Linked DNA regions of Lacrimispora indolis DSM 755. Each later gene encodes a partner of the first gene's protein in a complex. Links are inferred from orthologs where the notes say so. Each region holds a gene or a part of one and is shown in the gene's direction. Other genes may lie near its edges.

Region 1 (10,607 bases):
TATCAATTAAAAGCTCATAGGCATCTTTTGTAAAATCCTTATATTCAATGTCCGGCTTTACAATCAGGCAGCGGCCGGTCTGGTCTATAACCTGGGAGGTATTGATTTTCCGGACTTCTTTTAATACTTTCTCAGGCCTTTGCTCCGGTTTTTGTTCCAGTACTATTTTTAAAAATACCCGTTTAAACTCACCGGAATAGTTTTTGATGGTTTTCTCTAAATGAATACGGGCTTCCTGGCTGTTTTTCTGCTCCATGGTTTCATTAACAAGCTTTTTTAACGTGCGGGTTAAATCATCCTGATTAATGGGTTTTAATAAATAGTCCCGTACTCCGTATCTGATCCCCTGTTGTGCATATTGAAAGTCCTTATAGCCGCTTATGATTATGCACTTAAGGGAAGCATTCTGTTTTTTGGCCTCTTCAATCAGCTGGAGACCATCCATGCCCGGCATTCTGATATCCGTAAGCAGAACGTCAGGTTTCTTTTCCTGAATCAGCTGAAAGGCAGATAAACCGTCATAAGCAACACCCAGAAGCTTAGCCCCAATTTCATCCCAGTCGATCAGATATTCCAAAAGCCTGCATATCTTTTTTTCGTCGTCTGCAATTATTATTCCTAAAATTAAAATCATCCCCTATTGTTTTAATTTTGATACAAATGATACCTTCTCTTTTCAGTATACTTCACCGGGTCTATAATCTCAACTCAAAAAGTTTCAAGCGCTGCAAAATATTGGCAGAAAGTGTGCAGAATAAAGAGAAATGATAAAGGTTTGCCAATACTTCTTTCTTGTGATGATAAAAGTTCTATGCTATAATTAGTTAAATTCGTTTTTACGTCTTTACAGACAGGAAAGACGGATCAGACAACAGCGACAGGGGGTGCCTCTATGCCAGGGTTTAAGGATATCATCGGCCATGAGAGAATTAAAGAACATTTGCAAAAGGCCATTGAATCAAATCATGTTTCCCATGCGTACATTCTTACAGGTGAAGCAGGGATGGGGCGTAAGTCCCTGGCCAATGCATTTGCAATGACCCTGCTCTGTGAAAAGGGAAAAAGTGAGCCATGTATGCAGTGCCATGCCTGCAAGCAGGTCATGAGCGGAAACCATCCGGATCTGATTTATCTGACCCATGAAAAAACGGGAAGCATTGGCGTTGACGATATCAGAGATCAGATTCATGACACCATCATGATACGCCCTTACAGCAGTTACTATAAGATCTACATTGTGGATGAAGCGGAGAAGATGACGGTCCAGGCACAGAATGCACTGTTAAAGACAATAGAGGAACCGCCGTCTTATGCGATCATCATGCTGCTTACCACCAATCAGGAATCATTTCTGCCCACCATTCTTTCCAGATGCATACAGTTAAAGCTGAAACCATTGCAGGATACGGTGGTGAAATCCTATTTAACAGGATCTTTGGGCATTGGAGAGAGCAAGGCGGAGGTTTATGCGGCGTTTGCCAGAGGAAATCTAGGAAGGGCGATTCATTTGGCTTCCTCTGAGGAGTTTCAGCTGATGTATACGGAGTTGCTCCATATGCTGAAGCATATAAAGGATATGGATATTGTGGAGCTGCTTTTTTACATTAAGCGGATGAAGGATGAAAAGCTGGATATTTACGACTGCCTTGATTTTATGCAGCTGTGGTACCGGGATGTTTTAATGTATAAGGTGACTCAGGATATCAATCTTCTGGTTTTCAGGGAAGAATATAATACAATGAAAGAGATGAGCGCTGCCAGCGCTTATGACGGCATTGAGATGATATTACAGGCCATTGACAAGGCCAGGATCCGTCTGGATGCCAATGTGAATATGGAGTTGGCTATGGAGCTCATGCTGCTTGTAATGAAGGAGAATTAATAGATGATAAAAGTAATAGGCGTTCGTTTCCGCAATGCAGGGAAAATATATTACTTTGATCCCATGAGCCTGGAGGTTCATACAGGGGATCACGTAATTGTGGAAACTGCACGGGGAATTGAATATGGTTACGTTGTCCTGGGGTGCCGGGAAGTGGAAGATGATAAGGTTGTTCAGCCCTTAAAGCCTGTGATCCGCATGGCTACCAAGGGTGATGATGAAGTAGAAAAGAAAAATCATGAGAAGGAAAAGGAAGCATTTAAGATCTGCAAGGAGAAGATCAGAAAGCACGGTCTTCAGATGAAGCTGATTGATGCGGAATATACCTTTGATAACAATAAGGTGTTGTTTTATTTTACTGCGGACGGAAGAATTGATTTCAGGGAGCTTGTGAAGGATCTGGCTTCTGTTTTCAAAACCAGGATCGAGCTCCGCCAGGTGGGAGTCCGGGATGAGACGAAAATCGTGGGAGGGATCGGCATCTGCGGAAGGACCTTATGCTGCCATTCTTACCTTTCTGAATTCATACCTGTGTCCATTAAGATGGCAAAGGAGCAAAACCTTTCCTTAAATCCCACGAAAATATCCGGGGTTTGCGGAAGGCTCATGTGCTGCTTAAAGAATGAAGAGGAAACTTATGAAGAACTTAACAGCAAGCTTCCCAATGTAGGTGATTTTGTGACAACAGATGACGGACTGAAAGGAGAGGTTCATTCCGTAAGCGTGTTAAGGCAGCTGGTAAAGGTTGTTGTCACCATTAAGGATGAAAAGGAAATCCGGGAATATAAGGTGGAACAGCTGAAATTCAAACCAAGGCGCCGCCGGGAAAAGGCCCAGGTGACTGATGCAGAGTTAAAGGCATTGGAAGCCCTTGAAAAAAGAGAAGGAAAGTCCAAGTTAGATGACAATTGATTTAAAGGAAAATGAACGTATTGATGATCTGCAGAGAAATGGGTATAAGATCATTCAGAACCGGGATGGGTTCTGCTTTGGCATGGATGCGGTCCTTCTTTCCGGATTTGCCCTGGTAAAGCCGGGGGAAAAGGCGGTGGACTTAGGGACAGGCACTGGAATCATTCCCATTCTGCTGGAGGCTAAAAATCAGGGCCTTCATTATACCGGTCTGGAGATTCAGGAGGAGATGGCGGAAATGGCCAGAAGAAGCGTGGCCTTAAACCATCTGCAAGAAAAAATTTCCATTGTGACAGGAGATATAAAGGAAGCCAGCCGTTTATTTGGCGGGGCTTCCTTTGACGTAGTGACCTCAAATCCTCCGTATATGAATGATTCCCATGGCCTTAAAAACCCGGAACTGCCAAAGGCCATTGCCCGCCATGAGGTGTTATGCACCCTTAATGATGTGACAAGGGAGGCGGCAAGGCTTCTGCGCCCGGGAGGGCGGTTTTATATGGTGCACCGGCCTCACCGTTTAGCTGAGATCATAACGGCTTTAAAAGACTGCCGGCTGGAGCCAAAGCGGATGAAAATGGTTCATCCCTTTGTGGACAAGGAGGCGAACATGGTTTTAATAGAAGCGGTGCGGGGAGGAAGATCCATGATCAAGGTGGAGGCCCCTGTGATTGTATATAAAGAGCCGGGTGTGTATACGGATGAGATTTATACTATTTATGGATATTAAATTTTGCTGGGAGCAGGAACATTGGAAGAGAAAACGGGAAAGTTATTTTTGTGTGCAACGCCTATAGGGAATCTTGACGATATTACCTTAAGGGTTTTAAACACGTTAAAGGAAGTGGATCTGATCGCTGCGGAGGATACCCGCCACAGCATTAAGCTTTTAAATCATTTTGAGATCAAAACACCTATGACCAGTTATCATGAGTATAATAAGGTGGAAAAGGCCAGATACCTGGTGGAACAGATGAAGCAGGGGGTGAGGATCGCCCTGATCACGGATGCCGGAACTCCTGGCATCTCAGATCCTGGAGAGGAACTGGTAAAGCAGTGCTATGAGGCAGGAATTGAGCTGACTTCTCTTCCCGGTCCGGCGGCTTGTATTACGGCTCTGACCCTTTCCGGACTTGGTACCAGGCGTTTCTGTTTCGAAGCCTTTTTACCTTCTGATAAGAAGGAAAAGCAGTGGATCCTGGAAGAGCTTAAGGAAGAATCCAGGACCATAGTCATTTACGAGGCGCCTCACCGGCTTGTCAAAACCTTAAAGGAGCTTTATGAGGCTTTGGGTGACCGGAGAATCACCATTTGCAGGGAGCTTACAAAACGGTTTGAAACAGCGTTTCGTACAACCTTTTTCAATGCTTTAAAGACCTATGAGGCTGAAGATCCTAAGGGAGAGTGTGTCATCGTCATCGAAGGAAAGAGCATCAGGGAGAAGATAGAGGAAAAATCCATGGCCTCCCGGGAGATGTCCATGGAGGAACACATGGAACTTTATGTAAACCAGGGGCTGGACAGGAAGGAAGCTATGCGCATGGTTGCAAAGGACAGGGGAATCAGTAAACGGGAGGTTTATCAGTATTTCATAAAAAATGAATGAGAAAATTTCTCTTGACAATCCGCGTTTCTTTTTATAAAATTACTTTGATATTCAAAATATTTGATAAATAAAACAATCCAACGCGGCATGGATCCCGTAATCCTAAAGGGGAGAGGGGACATGGATGGGGGAATTTAATTTATGACAACAAGAATAATAGGAACAGGATCTGCTGTCCCGGAGCAGGTGGTAACCAATGAAGATCTGGCAAAATTTGTGGATACCAGTGATGAATGGATAAGGACCAGGACCGGAATAAGGGAGAGGCGGATCGCATCGGCGGAGTCGGGAACTTCTGACCTGGCCATTCAGGCGGCAGAAGAAGCGCTTAAAAATGCCGGTGTTTCGGCAAAAGAGCTGGATATCATCATTTTAGCCACGTCTTCTGCGGATTGCTGTTTCCCCAGCGGCGCCTGTGAGGTACAGGCGGCCATCGGAGCTGACCATGCGGCTGCATTTGATATCAGCGCGGCCTGCTCCGGATTTGTTTATGCTTTAAATACGGTCCACAGCTTTTTTAAAGCAGGGATCTATCAGACAGGGCTTGTGATCGGAGCGGATACATTAAGTAAGCTCATTGACTGGAATGACAGAAGCACCTGCGTCTTGTTCGGTGACGGGGCCGGAGCAGCTGTGGTACGGGCGGAAGAAAAGGGAATCCTTCACATGACCATGGGAGCGGACGGAACCAGAGGAAAGGCCCTGGAATGCGGAGGGCGGACTACGGGAAATTTCCTCACAGGAAAAAAGCCGGAGCTTGGATACATGACCATGGACGGCCAGGAAGTGTTCAAATTCGCAGCCAAAACGGTGCCCGAATCCATTAGAAGGGTAGTGGAAGAGAGCGGGACCGAAATGGAAGAAATTAAATATTTTATCTTGCATCAGGCAAATTACCGGATTTTTGAATCCATCGCAAAAAGGTTGAAGATACCCATGGAGAAATTCCCCACCAATCTGGAACGGTATGGGAATACATCGGGGGCGACCATTCCCATACTTTTGGATGAGATGAACCGGGAAGGAAAATTACAGCGGGGAGATAAGCTTGTACTTGCTGGCTTTGGGGCAGGATTGACCTGGGGAGCCACTCTTTTGGAGTGGTAATGATTTTGACTAATACTTTGAAACTCAAAGTAATAGCATAAAATTAAATATAAATGAAAATGAAAGAGGAGATTAAAATTATGTTGGAGAAAATGCAGGAAATTATTGCGGAGCAGTTAAACGTGGAGGCAGGTACAATCACTGCTGAATCCTCCTTCAAAGAGGACTTGGGAGCAGATTCTTTGGATTTGTTTGAGCTTGTTATGGCACTTGAAGATGAGTACTCTGTGGAGATCCCGTCTGAGGACTTAGAGAAACTGACCACAGTTCAGCAGGTTATGGACTATTTAAAAGCAAAGGGCGTGGAAGCGTAATGAAAACCAGAATTACCGAACTTTTGGGAGTGGAACATCCGATTATCCAGGGAGGCATGGCCTGGGTTGCTGAGCATCATCTGGCGGCGGCCGTATCGGAAGCCGGAGGCCTTGGGCTGATCGGCGGGGCAAATGCTCCCGGCGAGGTGGTACGGGCGGAGATCCGCAAGGCAAAGGAACTGACGGGAAAACCCATCGGCGTCAATGTCATGCTGTTAAGTCCTCATGCAGAGGATGTGGCAAAGGTGGTAGTGGAAGAAGGCATTAAGGTGGTGACCACCGGAGCCGGAAACCCGGAAAAGTATATGGATATGTGGAAGGCAGCAGGCATTAAGGTAATTCCGGTGGTGGCTTCCGTTGCTCTGGCAAAGAGGATGGAAAAATACGGCGCGGACGCAGTGGTGGCGGAAGGCAGTGAGTCAGGCGGACATATCGGCGAGCAGACCACCATGACGTTAGTTCCGCAGATCGTGGATGCAGTATCCATCCCGGTGATTGCAGCCGGCGGCATTGGAGACGGACGGGGAATTGCGGCAGCATTCATGCTGGGAGCAGAGGCTGTCCAGATCGGGACCAGGTTTGTGGTTGCAAAGGAATCCATTGTCCATGACAACTACAAGCAGCGGATCATTAAGGCAAAGGACATTGATTCCGCTGTAACAGGGCGCAGCCACGGCCATCCGGTCAGATCCTTAAGAAACCAGATGACCAGAGACTATGCAAGACTGGAACAGGAAGGCAAGTCTTTTGAGGAATTGGAGTACATGACTCTTGGAACCTTGAGAAAGGCTGTCCAGGAGGGGGATATCACAAACGGCACGGTTATGGCCGGACAGATTGCAGGTATGATTTTCAAAGAACAGACCTGCAAGGAAATGATTGATGAGATGATAGAGCAGGCTGAGAAATTGCTTGGCCGATAAAGAGGAGTTTATTATTATGAGCAAGATTGCATTTATTTTCCCAGGCCAGGGTGCGCAGTACTGTGGTATGGGCCAGGATTTTTATGAGCAGACAAGGATTGGAAAAGAAACATATGATATGGCTTCGGACCTGCTTGGTTTTTCCCTACCGGAACTTTGCTTTGAAAAGAATGACCGGCTGGATATTACAGAATATACCCAGGCAGCTATGGTAACCACCAGCATCGCCATGATGCGGGTGCTGGAAGCTGAAAAAGGGATAAGGCCGCAGGTGTCTGCCGGCTTAAGCCTGGGAGAATATTGTGCGCTTGCAGCCGCAGGCGTCATGAGCGATAAGGATGCCATACGCACAGTCAGGCAGAGGGGAATCCTCATGCAGGAGGCTGTTCCTGCGGGGCTGGGAGCCATGGCGGCCATTCTGGCACTGGATGCCTTAAAAATTGAAGAGGTATTAAGCGGTATGGAGGGAGTCCAGATCGCCAATTACAACTGCCCAGGGCAGATTGTTATATCAGGAAAAAAAGAAGCTGTGGAAGCTGCTAATGAAAAGCTTCTGGCAGCAGGCGCAAAACGGGCGCTGATGTTGAATGTAAGCGGGCCTTTCCATTCCACCATGCTCAAAGGTGCGGGGGAAAAGCTGGGAGAGGTGTTAGAGGGTGTGGAAATAAAAACCCCTGAAATCCCTTATGCTGCTAATGTAACTGCCCGGTATGTGACGGACAGTGAGATGGTAAAGCCTTTGCTTAAGGAGCAGGTGTATTCTTCCGTGCGATGGCAGCAGAGCGTGGAAACTATGCTGGCTGACGGGGTGGATACCTTTATTGAAATCGGTCCGGGCAAGACTTTAGCCGGATTTATCAAGAAGATTACGAAAGACGTAAGAGTCTTTAACATAGAGAAGCTGGAAGACATGGAGGCACATTTTTCTTAGGGCGTTCCTGATAAAAGAAAGGGTAAGCGCAGCTTGAATTTTACCCTAAAGGGCACTTAGAAAAATAGCCGTTCGATGAACCGTAAGGTGAATGGAACTTCATTATGAATGCAGGAGGTAAGAAACATGTTAGATGGTAAGATAGCAGTAGTGACCGGAGCAGCCAGAGGAATTGGCAGGGCGATTGCCGTAAAGCTGGCAGGCCAGGGAGCAACAGTGGTTATAAATTATAACGGTTCTGATACCAAGGCAATGGAAGTGGTGAAGGAGATCGAAGAAAAGGGCGGCAAGGCAGAGGCCATCCAGTGCAATGTGGCGGATTATGAGAGCGTGGGTTCCTTTTTAGAGGGCGTCATAAAGAAATACGGAAAGCTGGATATTCTTGTGAACAATGCGGGAATCACACGGGATAATCTGCTGATGAAGATGTCTGAGGAAGATTTTGACGCGGTGATCAATACCAATTTAAAGGGAGTATTCAACTGCATGAAGCATGTGGCCCGCCAGATGATCAAGCAGAAGAGCGGAAGGATCATAAACATTTCTTCGGTTTCCGGCGTGTTAGGTAATGCCGGGCAGGCAAATTACTGCGCAGCAAAGGCCGGTGTCATCGGCATTACCAAGTCTTTTGCCAGGGAGGTTGCAAGCAGGGGAATTACCGTGAATGCGGTGGCTCCCGGTTTCATCCATACTGCCATGACTGAGGTTCTGTCGGAATCCATAAAGGCGGCGTCCTTAGAGCAGATTCCCATGAAGCGTTTTGGAGCAGCGGAGGATATTGCCGGTGCGGTGGCATTTCTGGCATCAGAGGAAGCCGGATATATCACCGGTCAGGTGATCAGCGTAGATGGCGGCATGGCAATGTAGGAAGGCATACCTTTATGTCCAAAAAGCATGGACAGGAAAGAGGAACGCCTTACAGGCATACCTTTATGCCCAAAAAGCATGGGCAGGAAAGAGGAAAGGAGAGACGGGATGAAGAGAAGAGTCGTAGTAACCGGCATGGGTGCCATTACTCCCATTGGAAAAGATGTGGAAAGCTTCTGGAATGGATTAAAAGAAAAAAAGGTGGGGATCGGACCGATTACCCAGTTTGATACTACAGATTATAAGGCAAAGCTGGCTGCAGAGGTAAAGGATTTTGATCCTAAGGAGTACATGGATGTTAAGGCGGCAAAGAGAATGGAGCGCTTTGCCCAGTTTGCTGTGGCAGCGTCCAGGGAAGCCCTTGAGAACTCCGGCATTGATATAGAGAAGGAAGATCCTTACCGGGTAGGCGTAAGCGTTGGTTCCGGAATCGGAAGCCTGCAGGCCCTGGAGAGAGAGAATAAAAAGCTTTTGGAAAAGGGACCGGGCAGGGTGAATCCCCTTCTGGTACCTCTCATGATATCCAATATGGCAGCCGGTAATGTAGGAATTCAGTTTGGATTAAAAGGTAAATGCATCAATGTGGTGACTGCCTGTGCTACCGGAACCCATTCCATTGGGGAAGCATTCCGTTCTATTCAGTACGGAGAGGCGGATGTAATGGTGGCAGGAGGTGCAGAAGCCAGCATCACTCCTATCGGCGTGGCTGGATTTACAGCTCTTACGGCACTTACCACCTCCGATGATCCTCTTTGTGCCTCCATCCCATTTGATAAGGACAGAAGCGGCTTTGTTATGGGAGAAGGGGCCGGTGTAGTTGTCTTAGAAGAGCTGGAGCATGCTCTTTCCAGGAATGCGGTGATTTACGGCGAGGTAGTTGGTTACGGGTCAACCTGTGATGCATATCACATCACTTCTCCGGCAGAGGATGGAAGCGGTGCGGCAAGGGCCATGACTGATGCAATAAAGGATGCAGGTATTACCCCGGATCAGCTTGATTATGTCAATGCCCACGGAACCAGCACTCATCACAATGACTTATTTGAGACCATGGCCATCAAAACTGCCCTGGGCGATCATGCAAAGAATGTGAAGATCAATTCCACCAAGTCCATGGTGGGCCATCTCTTAGGTGCAGCAGGAGGCGTGGAGTTCATTGCCTGTGTAAAATCCATTCTGGATGGATTTGTTCATGCAACTGCCGGCCTTCAGGAAGAAGGAGAAGGCTGTGATCTGGATTATACCAAAGGGGAAGGTGTTGCCTTGGATGTAACATATGCCATCAGCAATTCCCTGGGATTTGGCGGACACAATGCCAGCATTCTTGTGAAGAAGTTCGAACAATAGGAGGCAGTCTATGGAGATCAATGATATTATCAGGCTGATGCAGGCTGTGAAAGAAAATGATTTAACCGGCTTTAGGATGGAAGAGGGAGACTTAAAGCTTTGCATTAAGAAAGAAAAAGAAAGAGAAATCGTGACAATATCCGGAAGCTCTGCGGCACCCGCAGAAACGGCAGCAGGTGTTTTCACCCAGCAGGCGCCTTTTGCTGCGGCCAGTTCAGGGAATGTGACGGAAGTGCCGGGAAATGATATCTGTTCCGACAAAATCGTATCCTCTCCCCTGGTTGGAACCTTTTATAATGCCCCTTCTCCGGACAGTGAACCGTTTGCAAAGGTGGGAGATCAGGTGAAAAAGGGGCAGGTTCTGGGAATCATCGAAGCCATGAAGCTTATGAATGAGATTGAATGTGAATACGATGGTGTTGTGGATGCAGTTATGGTAGGCAATGAAGATGTGGTGGAGTACGGTCAGCCTCTGTTCCGTATCCGGTAAGACGTTGTGATAGCTATGAGAGGCCCAGAGGCTGGGCCTCTCTTTTAAAAATAGGAGGGCGCATGATGTTAGATATTAAGGAGATTCAGGAAATCATTCCTCACAGACACCCATTTTTGCTGGTGGACTGCATTGAAGAGTTTGAACCAGGAGTAAAAGCGGTGGGATATAAATGTGTGACTTATGATGAGCCTTTTTTTCAGGGACATTTTCCGGCAGAGCCGGTAATGC
Region 2 (10,687 bases), 210 kb from region 1 along the record:
ATAGGTGCCGACAGGCGAGGAACCGGTAGCCAGTCCCAAAACACAGTTCGGTTTCATAATGATCTGGGCAGAAATAATATTAGCCGCCTTACGGCTCATATCATTGTAGTCTTTTGCGCGATAAAGCTTCATTTCTTTATCCCTCCATACGTTCGAAAAAAATTTTATTATATTCTTTTCACTAGGATAACATTTTTGTGTCATAGATGCAATGGCATTTTGCATAAAATAATTATAAAGGAGTGATGGCATGCCTAATTATCGAAGACTAATCTCATATATTTATGCCTATGAAGGCGCAGTCAAAGGAAAAAACATCGGATTTGCCAAGATAGAAACGAGAGGGGTCCAGTGCAAGATTACGGTCAGTGTCAAAAGGATATATGTGGGCGGCAATGATATTGGAGTGTACTTATTAGCCGCAGACCAGGAAATATTCCTGGGCAATATTTTTATACGCGGCGGTTCCGGCGAATTCAGGACTGTGGTATCGGCAAGCGATATAGAACACTCCGGAATTAATATGGAACAGTGCTTTGGACTGACCATCCATGATGTAAAAAATACATGGCGTTCCTACACGACCATTTGGGAAGATGCCGTTGCCCATGCGGCGGAAGTCGATTTAGAGAGTACGGCCAAAATGGTTTCCGTGAAGGAACAGGCCGTTATTTCAGAAGAACAGATAAAACGGGCGGTACGTGAGATCGAGGAAGAATTTCCGCTGGAGCCTGATAAATCCCGGGAGACTGCCCAGACAGAAGTTTCCCATGAGGAAAAAACAATGGAGGCTTCTTCCAATGACCGGGAGGAAGAGGAAGCTGCACCGGTCCCAGAAAAACAGGAACTGCCGGAAGAGGAAGATTTGCAGACAGAGAATCTGGAGGCGGAAAGTCAGAGTCCGGATGACGAAGCTGCGGATTCTGCCGTGCCGGCTGGGGAAGAATTGGTAAATGCGGAATCAGAGGATGTGGAACAGGAACAAGTCATTTCGGATGATGCAGAGGTGGCTGAAGAAGAGCTTCAGCATACGGAGGAAGCAGAGGCGCAGCCAGAAGAAGCCGGGGAGCCGGATACAGAGCCGGATGCATCCACATTTATGGAGGCCTTCGAATCAGCGGAAGCAGCCACACCCGCGGAAGCAACTAAACCAATAAAAACGGCCATACCAGCGGAAGCATTTATACCAGCGGAAGCATTCATGCCAGCGGAGTCAGCCATGCCAGCGGACGCGTTCACGTCAGCGGAAGCATACACGCCGGCAGGAACAGCCATACCGGCGGAAGCATTCATACCGGCTAGAGAAGCCATACCAGCGGAAGCGTTTATGTCAGCGGAAGCATACACGCCGGCAAAAGCAGCGATACCGGCGGAAGCATTCATACCTGCTAGAGAAGCCATACCAGCGGAAGCGTTTATGTCAGCGGAAGCATACATGCCGGCAAAAGCAGCGATACCGGCGGAAGCATTCATACCTGCAGAAGCATTCATACCTGCAGAAGCATTTATACCGGCGGAAACATCCATGCCAACGGACGCATTTACATCAACAGAAGCATCCACATCAATGGATGCACAGCAGCAGGCTGACTGGCCCGAAGCAGAGGAACCAATGCCGGAAGCTATGCAGGATATAGTACAATCTGTGGAAGAATCGGGTCCCGGAGAGTGGGAAAATGCCGGACAGGAAGACATTCAGGGCGAAATGCAGGAAGAGGAAGAAGTGCAGGGAGCCAGGGAAGCAGTGGATGTCCAGGAGAAAGAACCGGTAATCAGTGAACCATATCCCTGCAGTGACGAGGATATGGCTGGGGATACGATCTTATACCGGGCAGATGCTGTGATAAGTGAAGACAGGAGCAATCCGGAGGTCCGGCCAGAGCTGGGAAATCCGGATGAATTAGAGCGCCTGCGCCAAAATGAAGACCAGGACGAAGCTCCCCATGATTTAATCTGGGAGAAGCTGAAACGAGAACATACAAGGATTCTGGCATTTGATTATGAAGATGGCTGCGAAATTCTCACCATTAAACCCCAGGATATCGGTATCCTTCCAAGAGACACCTGGGTCTATGGAAATAACAGCTTTCTTCTGCATGGATACTATAATTACCGCTACTTAATCCTGGCAAAGCTGTTAAACCCAAGTGGAATGCCCCGTTACCTTCTGGGGATACCCGGACATTATTACAGCAATGAGCGATACATGGCTTCTATGTTTGGTTTTCCAAATTTCGTGCTGTCCAAAGATCAGCCGATGGAAGACGGCAGATTTGGATTCTGGTATACCGATATAAAATTAGGGGGCTGATTTAAGCCCCCCTATCGGCATGTCCCCATTAATCATCAACGCCCCGAAGCATGGCGTTGGGAATCAGGGGCTTTAAGACATTTATAAAGCTGTCCAGTTCTTCCCTGGAAAAAGACTGGAAGCCTGGGCATAAAACCTGGTCCGAATCCACATAATTCTGCAGATAATAATGGGGACAGCCTGCCAGCCAATCTCCGATATCCATAAAATCCTCCAGGCTGTGGATTCCTTTTACCGCTGTGGTACGGAATTCAAAAGGAAGGATTCCCCCAAGTAAAAAGGCGGCGCTTTCCTCAATATTTTTTATTTTTATGTTCCATACGCCTGCAGCCCTGGAGTAATTCTCCCTGCCGGCTTTAATGTCCATTGCCACATAGTCCAGGAGTTCGTTTAAAACCAGCCTTTTTAAAACCTCCGGCCGGTAACCGTTGGTATCCAGCTTGATGAGATACCCCAGTTCCCGTATTTTACGGATAAAGGCCTCCAAATCCTCAGACAGGGTGGGTTCTCCCCCTGTGATGCAGACCCCTTCTAAAATCCCTTTTCGTTTCCTTAAAAAGCTTAAAATTTCTTCCTCACTGAATTCTGACTTTGCCTCACTGCCGATCAGCTCACTGTTATGGCAGAAGGGGCAGCGGAAATTGCAGCCGCCCAGAAAGATCGTGGCAGCCACATGACCGGGAAAGTCCAGAAGCGTTGTTTTTTGAAGACCGCACAGTTTCATACCTTCACCATTCCTTTGTTTCGTGATATACTATACCAGTATATCACATGAAAAAGCCCGGAGTATATCTTTTTGTGTCCCAAAATATGTTAAGATACTTTTGGGGAATTCCTTTTTATCTGGAAAGCACTGGAAAGAAGGGCTATCCTTATATGTCAGGATAATGTGGCAGGAAATATAAAAAGCAAAGAGGAACGAGAATGACCATTGATGAAAAATATATGCGTGCAGCAATCAGACAAGCTGAAAAGGCGGGCGCCTTAGGCGAGGTTCCCATCGGCTGTGTCATTGTTCATGAAGATAAGATCATTGCCAGGGGATACAACCGCCGTACCATTGATAAAAATGTTTTATCCCATGCAGAAATAAATGCCATCCGCAAAGCGTGCAGAAAAATAGGGGACTGGAGACTTGAAGGCTGCACCATGTATGTGACCCTGGAACCCTGTCCCATGTGTGCAGGAGCCATTGTCCAGGCAAGGATACCCAAAGTCGTCATGGGCTGCATGAATGCAAAGGCAGGCTGTGCAGGATCGGTGCTTGATATGCTTCACGAGGAAGGCTTTAACCATCAGGTGGAAACGGAAACAGGGGTTCTGGGAGAAGAGTGCTCCCAGATGATGAAGCGTTTTTTCAAAGAACTGAGAGAAAATAACAAGAAGAAACTGGAAGGCAAATCCCCCATAACTCCTTGACAACCTGCTCTTTTCCATGTATACTAAAGTGCGATTAAAACAAAACATGTCATAAAGTTTCCGTGCAGCCGGGGAGATAGCGGTGCCCTGTACCTGCAATCCGCTCTAGCAGGGGTGATGTCTCACCCAGGGCCGTCTATTGCAGGGCTGCCCCTGATAAGTGGCGATGACGTTTGGGTCTTACGCAACAGATCTTCATGAACCGTGTCAGGGCAGGAATGCAGCAGCACTAAGTGGAACCTTCTGTGTGCCGTGAGGGTGCCTGGACCGAGCTAACTGTCAGGGTAACGCCTGTGATAGCGGTTCAAAGTGAGACGCACGGATTAAATATAAAGAATTTTCAGACGCCGGAGAGCAAAAAACTGCTTTGCGGTGTCTTTTGCAATCTGCAATTCCCATTTTTAATATTTTCTTACATTTCTTATGAAATAAAGTTTTCCCTTGCCCCGCATTCCCCTTTGTATTATAATTATAAAATGGGTATAATACTACCTATTTCCCAATGACAAATCGAATCAAAAAGAGGTGTGCTTTTATGATAAGAATTGGAATGCTTACAAGCGGAGGCGACTGTCAGAGCCTGAATGCAACCATGCGCGGCGTGGCCAAGGCACTGTACCGGTTATGCGGTGATATTGAGATCGTTGGATTTGAGGACGGTTACAAAGGGCTGATTTATGCGAACTACCGTGTGATGAAACCGGAAGAATTTTCCGGAATCCTGACAAAGGGCGGGACTATTCTCGGTACCTCCAGACAGCCATTTAAACTTATGCGTACACCTGACGAGAACGGTCTTGATAAGGTGGAAGCAATGAAGCACACATATCGTAAGATGAAACTGGAATGCCTGGTGGTTTTAGGAGGCAATGGGAGCCAGAAAACAGCCAATCTCCTTCGGGAGGAGGGGCTGAATGTAGTATCCCTTCCAAAGACCATTGATAATGATTTGTGGGGAACCGACACTACCTTTGGTTTTCAAAGCGCCATCAATGTGGCAACCAATGCCATTGACTGCATTCATACAACAGCGGCTTCCCATGGACGAGTCTTTATTGTGGAAGTCATGGGACACAAGGTGGGCTGGCTCACCCTGTATGCGGGGATTGCAGGCGGGGCTGATATCATCCTGCTTCCGGAGATTCCCTATGATCTGGATATCGTTGTGGAAGCATTAAAAACCAGAACTAAAAACGGCAAAAGATTTTCCATTCTCGCCGTGGCAGAAGGGGCAATTTCCAAGGAAGATGCCTGTCTGACGAAAAAAGAATTAAAAGAAAAAAAGAAGAGCGGAGTGGTTTACCCTTCTGTGGCATATGAAATCGGAGCTCAGATCACGGAGCGCACCGGACAGGAAGTACGGGTCACCGTACCAGGCCATATGCAGAGGGGCGGCGACCCATGTCCTTATGACAGAGTGCTTTCCACCCGGCTTGGGGCAGAAGCAGCAAAGCTCATAAATAACAAAGAATACGGATATATGGTAGCGGTGGATAACAATGATATTGTTAAAGTCCCCTTAGCCGATGTAGCCGGAAAATTAAAAACCGTCGATCCGAAAAGCTCTATTGTTGAGGAAGCCAAGATGATAGGCATCAGCTTCGGCGACGAATAAGGAGTTAACAGGCATGTCATATACGGCATTGTATCGGAAATGGCGTCCGCCTTCCTTTTCAGATGTAAAAGGCCAGGACCATATCGTACAGACATTGAAAAACCAGATAGTAGCCGGGCGTATCGGACATGCATATCTGTTTTGCGGAACAAGAGGAACCGGTAAGACCAGTATTGCCAAGATATTTGCAAAAGCGGTCAACTGTGAACACCCGGTGGACGGAAGTCCCTGCGGGGAATGCCAGACCTGTAAGAATATCGCAGCCGGTGCTTCTCTCAATGTGGTGGAAATCGATGCTGCGTCAAATAACGGCGTAGAAAATATCAGGGAGATAAGGGATGAAGTCCAGTATCCTCCCACAGAAGGCAAGTACCGGGTTTATATTATCGATGAGGTTCATATGCTTTCCACAGGAGCATTTAATGCACTGTTAAAGACTCTGGAGGAACCTCCATCCTATGTAATCTTTATTCTGGCGACTACGGAAGTCCAGAAGATCCCGGTGACGGTCCTTTCCCGGTGCCAGAGGTATGACTTTAAACGCATTACGGTGGAGACCATTGTAGAGCATTTAAAAGAGCTGACGGCTGCAGAACATATTCAGGTGGAAGACCGGGCCCTTACTTATATTGCCAAGGCCGCTGACGGCGCATTGCGTGATGCCTTAAGCCTTTTAGACCAGTGTATTGCCTTTCATTACGGAGAGCTTCTTACCTATGATAATGTTTTGGATGTGCTGGGAGCTGTGGACATCACCGTGTTTGGAACCTTGTTTCAGGCGATCGTGGAAAACCGGACAAAAGACTGCATCACCTGTCTGGAAGAGCTGGTGATCCAGGGCCGGGAGTTAGGCCAGTTTGTCATTGATTTTATCTGGTATTTAAGAAACCTTTTAATATTAAAATCCGTGGACAACGGGGAAAATCTTCTGGATATGTCAACGGAGAATCAAAACCTGTTAAAAGAGGACAGCAAGCGTACGGACAACGAGACGCTTCTGCGGTATATCCGGATATTTTCGGATTTGTCCAATCAGCTCCGCTATGCTTTCCAGAAACGGGTCCTCATCGAGGTTGCCCTGATCAAACTGACCCGCCCCCAGATGGAACAGAATTTAGATTCCATACTTCAGCGGATCAGCAGTATAGAAAAGCAGCTGGAAAACGGCATCATAGGAACTGCACCTTTGCCAGTCTTAAACGGGGACGAAGGAAAAGACGGCAGCAGTGCCCCTGTCCCCCAATTAACTCCCGCAGAAAGGGTGGCCCTTCCCAAAGGCCAGTTAGAGGATTTAAATATGATCCGGGGCGAATGGGGGAAAATCATTCGGGAACTGGGAGGGCCTATCCGGGCCAGCTTCCGGGATACAGTGGTAGAACCTGCAGGAGAGAGCTGTCTTTGCGTTGTCTTTACCGATCAGAGCAATTACATGATCGGAAGCAGGGATTCGACCGTTGCAGAGATTGAACGGTATGTGGAAGACCATTACCAGAAGTCCATAACCTTTAAGACAAGGCTCCGGGGCGGAGGGGAACGGTCTGACACCATCTATGTCAGCGATGAGGAATTAAAAACCAATATTTTAATGGATATAACAATAGAAGACTAAAAATCATAAAGATAGCAGGAGGATACACACCATGGCAAAACGTGGCGGTTTTCCAGGCGCAATGCCTGGCAATATGAATAATTTAATGAAGCAGGCTCAGAAGATGCAGCGTCAGATGGAAGAAACAACAAAGGCGCTGGAGGAAAAGGAATATACGGCTGCAGCAGGCGGCGGAGCTGTATCAGTCACTGTTTCAGGCAAAAAAGAAGTGACTGCGGTTAAATTATCCCAGGAAGTAGTGGATCCGGATGATATTGAGATGCTGGAAGATCTGATCATGGCGGCTACCAATGAGGCGTTCCGTCAGATGGAAGAGGACAACAGCTCTGCCATGGCTAAGCTCACCGGCGGTCTTGGCGGGTTAGGCGGAGGCTTTCCGTTCTGATTATGAATTACTACAGCAGTCAGATAACAAGATTAATTGAAGAGCTGTCCAGACTTCCTGGCATTGGCAGTAAATCCGCACAGCGACTGGCGTTTCATATCATTAACATGCCGGAAGAACAAGTGGCAGGTCTTGCCTCATCCATTACAGAAGCAAAACGAAATGTACGCTACTGCAAGGAATGCTTTACCCTGACGGATCAGGAGCTGTGCCCCATCTGCCAGAGCGAAAAACGCAATCACAAGGTGATCATGGTAGTGGAAGACACCAGGGACTTAGCTGCTTATGAAAAAACAGGAAAGTTCGAAGGCGTTTATCACGTCCTGCACGGGGCTATCTCCCCCATGCTGGGAATCGGACCTGGCGACATAAAGCTGAAGGAACTGATGCAGAGACTGCAGGGAGATGTGGAAGAGGTGATCATTGCAACCAATTCCAGCCTTGAGGGGGAGACGACAGCCATGTATATCAGCAAGCTGATCAAGCCCACAGGAATCAGAGTCACCCGTATAGCCAGCGGAGTTCCCGTTGGAGGAGACTTAGAGTACATAGATGAGGTGACATTGTTACGGGCCCTGGAAGGCCGGGTGGAACTGTAGCTCATTTGCCTTGTTAGGAGATGCAGGTTGAAAGAAACACATCTTTCAGCCTTGAATATTGTATCAGTTGGATATGCACGCATATCCGCTTGATTCATTAGGAGACAAATAATGGATAAGTACGAGTTTAATATAAAGGTTGAACAGATTAAAAAACTGGTCGGCAAAAACGACTATGAGACGGCTATGAAAATAGCCGACACAATAGACTGGAAGAGAGTCCGCAATACCAATCTGCTATCCATGGTTGCCATGGTTTACGAGAAAAATGAGGATTACCAGGAGGCCAAGGATATCCTTCTCCAGGCTTTCGAACGCGCTCCCATTGGGAAACGTCTGCTTTATAAGCTGGCAGAGCTGGCGATCAAAGAAGGAAATATTGAAGAGGCGGAAGCCTATTATAAGGAATTTGGCGACCTGGCTTCTGACGATCCAAGACAGCAGCTTCTTCGCTATATGATTTTAAAAGCAAAAGGAGCCCCTGCCCAGCAGCTCATCCATTCCCTGGAATCCTACACCAGTGTGGAACTGGATGAAAAATGGCTGTATGAGCTGGCAGAACTGTACAGCCTTGCAGGTATGCCCGACCGCTGTGTGGAAACCTGCGACCGGATCATGCTGATGTTTGGCCTTGGAAAATATGTGGACAAGGCCATGGATTTAAAAATACAGTATGCACCGCTCACCAACTACCAGATGGATCTGGTGGAGAACCGGGACAAATACGAGGCCAAGCTGCGGGCGGTTGAACAGGAGTACAGCGCCGGAAAAAGGCCAAGCCCGGAACCGGAGCCTGAAGAAGAATATTATGAGGAAGAACCGGAGACGGTTATGACGTTTGGAGAGAACCCTATGGAGGATAATCTGGAAGCAAGGCTTCAAGATGCCGCGGTTCAGGAAAACCTGGCCAGGGAAATGTCCAGGATCTCCTATGAAGAACCCATAATTCAGGAAGAATCCAGGCTGGAACACACCAGAGTGCTGGAGGATATCCGGAGAGTGGGCAGTCCCATAACCCCAATGCCGGGAACCAGAGGCATATACGCGTCTGAAAATGAAGACTCTCTTTTCCATCACCCGGAGCCTGTTTTTGAGGAAGAGGAGCCGGAAGGTCCTGGAATGGAAGAATCCTCCTTGGAAGGGCAGTATGACAGAGAAATAGAATATGAAAAACCTGATGATGCCGGACAACTGTCCGCGATCACATCCGAAGGTTTCCAGGAATCCGATGACCAGCCGGAGGATGATTATGGTTATGAGGAAAACGATTATGATCAGCCGGATGAATCCTATTATGAGAAGGAAGAAGTTACAGAGACGCCTTACGCATCTTTAAACCAGGCCTCGGAAGAGGACGCTCCGGCCTGGAATCAGGACTTCCGGAATTTTGGCGATGAGGAAAGCCTGGAGTTTGAAGATCTGTATGAAGGAGAGGAAGACGAGTCGGAGGAAACACCGGTTCAGAATCATCTCATGATAGAAGCGAGAACCCCTGAAAAAGGACTTCAAATGGCTGTAGAAGCCTTAAAACAGATTCACAATGAAAGCGGAGTAAAGAATCCTGTGGCAAAGATCAACGGCTCCAAACTGTCAAAACGGGGAGTATTGGCTTCCGCAGACAGGCTGGCCGGAAAAGACCTTATCATCGAGGAAGCCGGAGATCTGACCCGGGAAGCCCTGACTGAATTAAATGAATTGATGGACCGGGATACCAGCGGAATGATCGTGGTTCTCATTGATAATCCCAAACAAATGGAAACTCTGCACCAGGAGCATCCGTTACTTGCAAGTAAGTTTGAGTGCATTGGAACCGGAGAAGGAACTCCGGCTTTCTGTATAAGCGAACCAGTACGGGAAGAAAGACCGGTCAAAGTCCCTGAAGCGCCCGTTTACAAACCTTTCACCCCTGCCCCTAAGGAAGAAGAACTGAGGGAAGAATCCTACGAAGCAAACCAGGAGTATCGTTATGAATACGATTCCTGGCAGGAGAACAATTACGGGGAAAACAGTGACTATGAAGAAGGCGTTCATGAAGACGATGATTTCTATGAAGAGGATGAAGAATTTCGTCCGTCTGTCCGGGACGAGGAAGGTCCAGGGTTTCAGGGGGAAGAAATGGACATTGATGAATTCGCTCAATATGCCTGCCGTTACGCCAATGAGATTGATTGCAGCATTACCGGTAAAAGCATGCTGGCACTGTATGAGAGAATTGAGATCATGGAAGAAGACGGCCTTCCTCTTAACAGGGCCAATGCGGAAAGCCTGATCGAAGAAGCAGCTGACCGCGCAGAAAAGCCGTCCCTTGGAAAACGGATCAAAGGTTTGTTTTCTACGAAATATGATAAAGACGGTCTTCTTGTTTTAAAAGAGGAACATTTCATTTATTAAATTGGGGTATAAAACGTGGATATTAAACTCATTGCAATTGATTTAGATGGAACTCTGCTGGATAGTAAAAAGCATCTTCCCGATGCCAACCGCCAGGCGCTTATCCAATGTGTTCAAAAAGGAATCTGGATCGTTCCATGCACCGGCAGGACCGTACATGGTATACCTGCGGAAATAAAAGATATTTCCGGGATCCGTTATGCGATTACCACCAATGGAGCAGTCATCGAGGATATGGAGGAAAATGCGGTCATTGACACTCAGATGCTGTCCTGGGAGCACGCTTTGGAGCTTTTGAACCTGGTGGATTCCTACCATGTTATGTATGATCCCTACATTGACAGGCGCGGAATAACGG

What was found.
Region 2: holB (region 1) and dnaX share a complex: the UniProt entries of both Bacillus subtilis proteins name them as parts of the DNA clamp loading complex. The link is inferred for Lacrimispora indolis DSM 755 from one-to-one orthologs.

What each region holds. Positions count from the first base shown.
Region 1 is NZ_AZUI01000001.1:1,826,828-1,837,434, reverse strand. What follows is about bases 1-2,887. They hold holB (DNA polymerase III subunit delta'), read left to right. Parts: upstream 1-892; coding sequence 893-1,882; downstream 1,883-2,887. Other genes in these bases: K401_RS0108780 (tRNA1(Val) (adenine(37)-N6)-methyltransferase), read left to right, coding at 2,784-2,887; K401_RS0108785 (PSP1 domain-containing protein), read left to right, coding at 1,886-2,794; K401_RS0108795 (response regulator), read right to left, coding at 1-634. Also shown: more of K401_RS0108780, read left to right, coding at 2,888-3,521; rsmI (16S rRNA (cytidine(1402)-2'-O)-methyltransferase), read left to right, coding at 3,543-4,397; K401_RS0108770 (beta-ketoacyl-ACP synthase III), read left to right, coding at 4,539-5,504; acpP (acyl carrier protein), read left to right, coding at 5,585-5,818; enoyl-[acyl-carrier-protein] reductase FabK, read left to right, coding at 5,818-6,741; fabD (ACP S-malonyltransferase), read left to right, coding at 6,758-7,672; fabG (3-oxoacyl-[acyl-carrier-protein] reductase), read left to right, coding at 7,799-8,539; fabF (beta-ketoacyl-ACP synthase II), read left to right, coding at 8,648-9,886; accB (acetyl-CoA carboxylase biotin carboxyl carrier protein), read left to right, coding at 9,897-10,376; 3-hydroxyacyl-ACP dehydratase FabZ, read left to right, coding at 10,439-10,607. UniProt on the Bacillus subtilis protein: DNA polymerase III is a complex, multichain enzyme responsible for most of the replicative synthesis in bacteria.
Region 2 is NZ_AZUI01000001.1:1,624,063-1,634,749, reverse strand. The notes cover bases 4,690-7,656. They hold dnaX (DNA polymerase III subunit gamma/tau), read left to right. Parts: upstream 4,690-5,358; coding sequence 5,359-6,954; downstream 6,955-7,656. Other genes in these bases: recR (recombination mediator RecR), read left to right, coding at 7,342-7,656; K401_RS0107730 (YbaB/EbfC family nucleoid-associated protein), read left to right, coding at 6,986-7,339; K401_RS0107740 (6-phosphofructokinase), read left to right, coding at 4,690-5,345. In the rest of the region: nagB (glucosamine-6-phosphate deaminase), read right to left, coding at 1-132; K401_RS33525 (hypothetical protein), read left to right, coding at 251-2,311; K401_RS0107755 (anaerobic ribonucleoside-triphosphate reductase activating protein), read right to left, coding at 2,340-3,035; tRNA adenosine(34) deaminase TadA, read left to right, coding at 3,236-3,730; more of K401_RS0107740, read left to right, coding at 4,266-4,689; more of recR, read left to right, coding at 7,657-7,938; K401_RS0107720 (tetratricopeptide repeat protein), read left to right, coding at 8,050-10,329; K401_RS0107715 (Cof-type HAD-IIB family hydrolase), read left to right, coding at 10,345-10,687. UniProt on the Bacillus subtilis protein: Part of the beta sliding clamp loading complex, which hydrolyzes ATP to load the beta clamp onto primed DNA to form the DNA replication pre-initiation complex.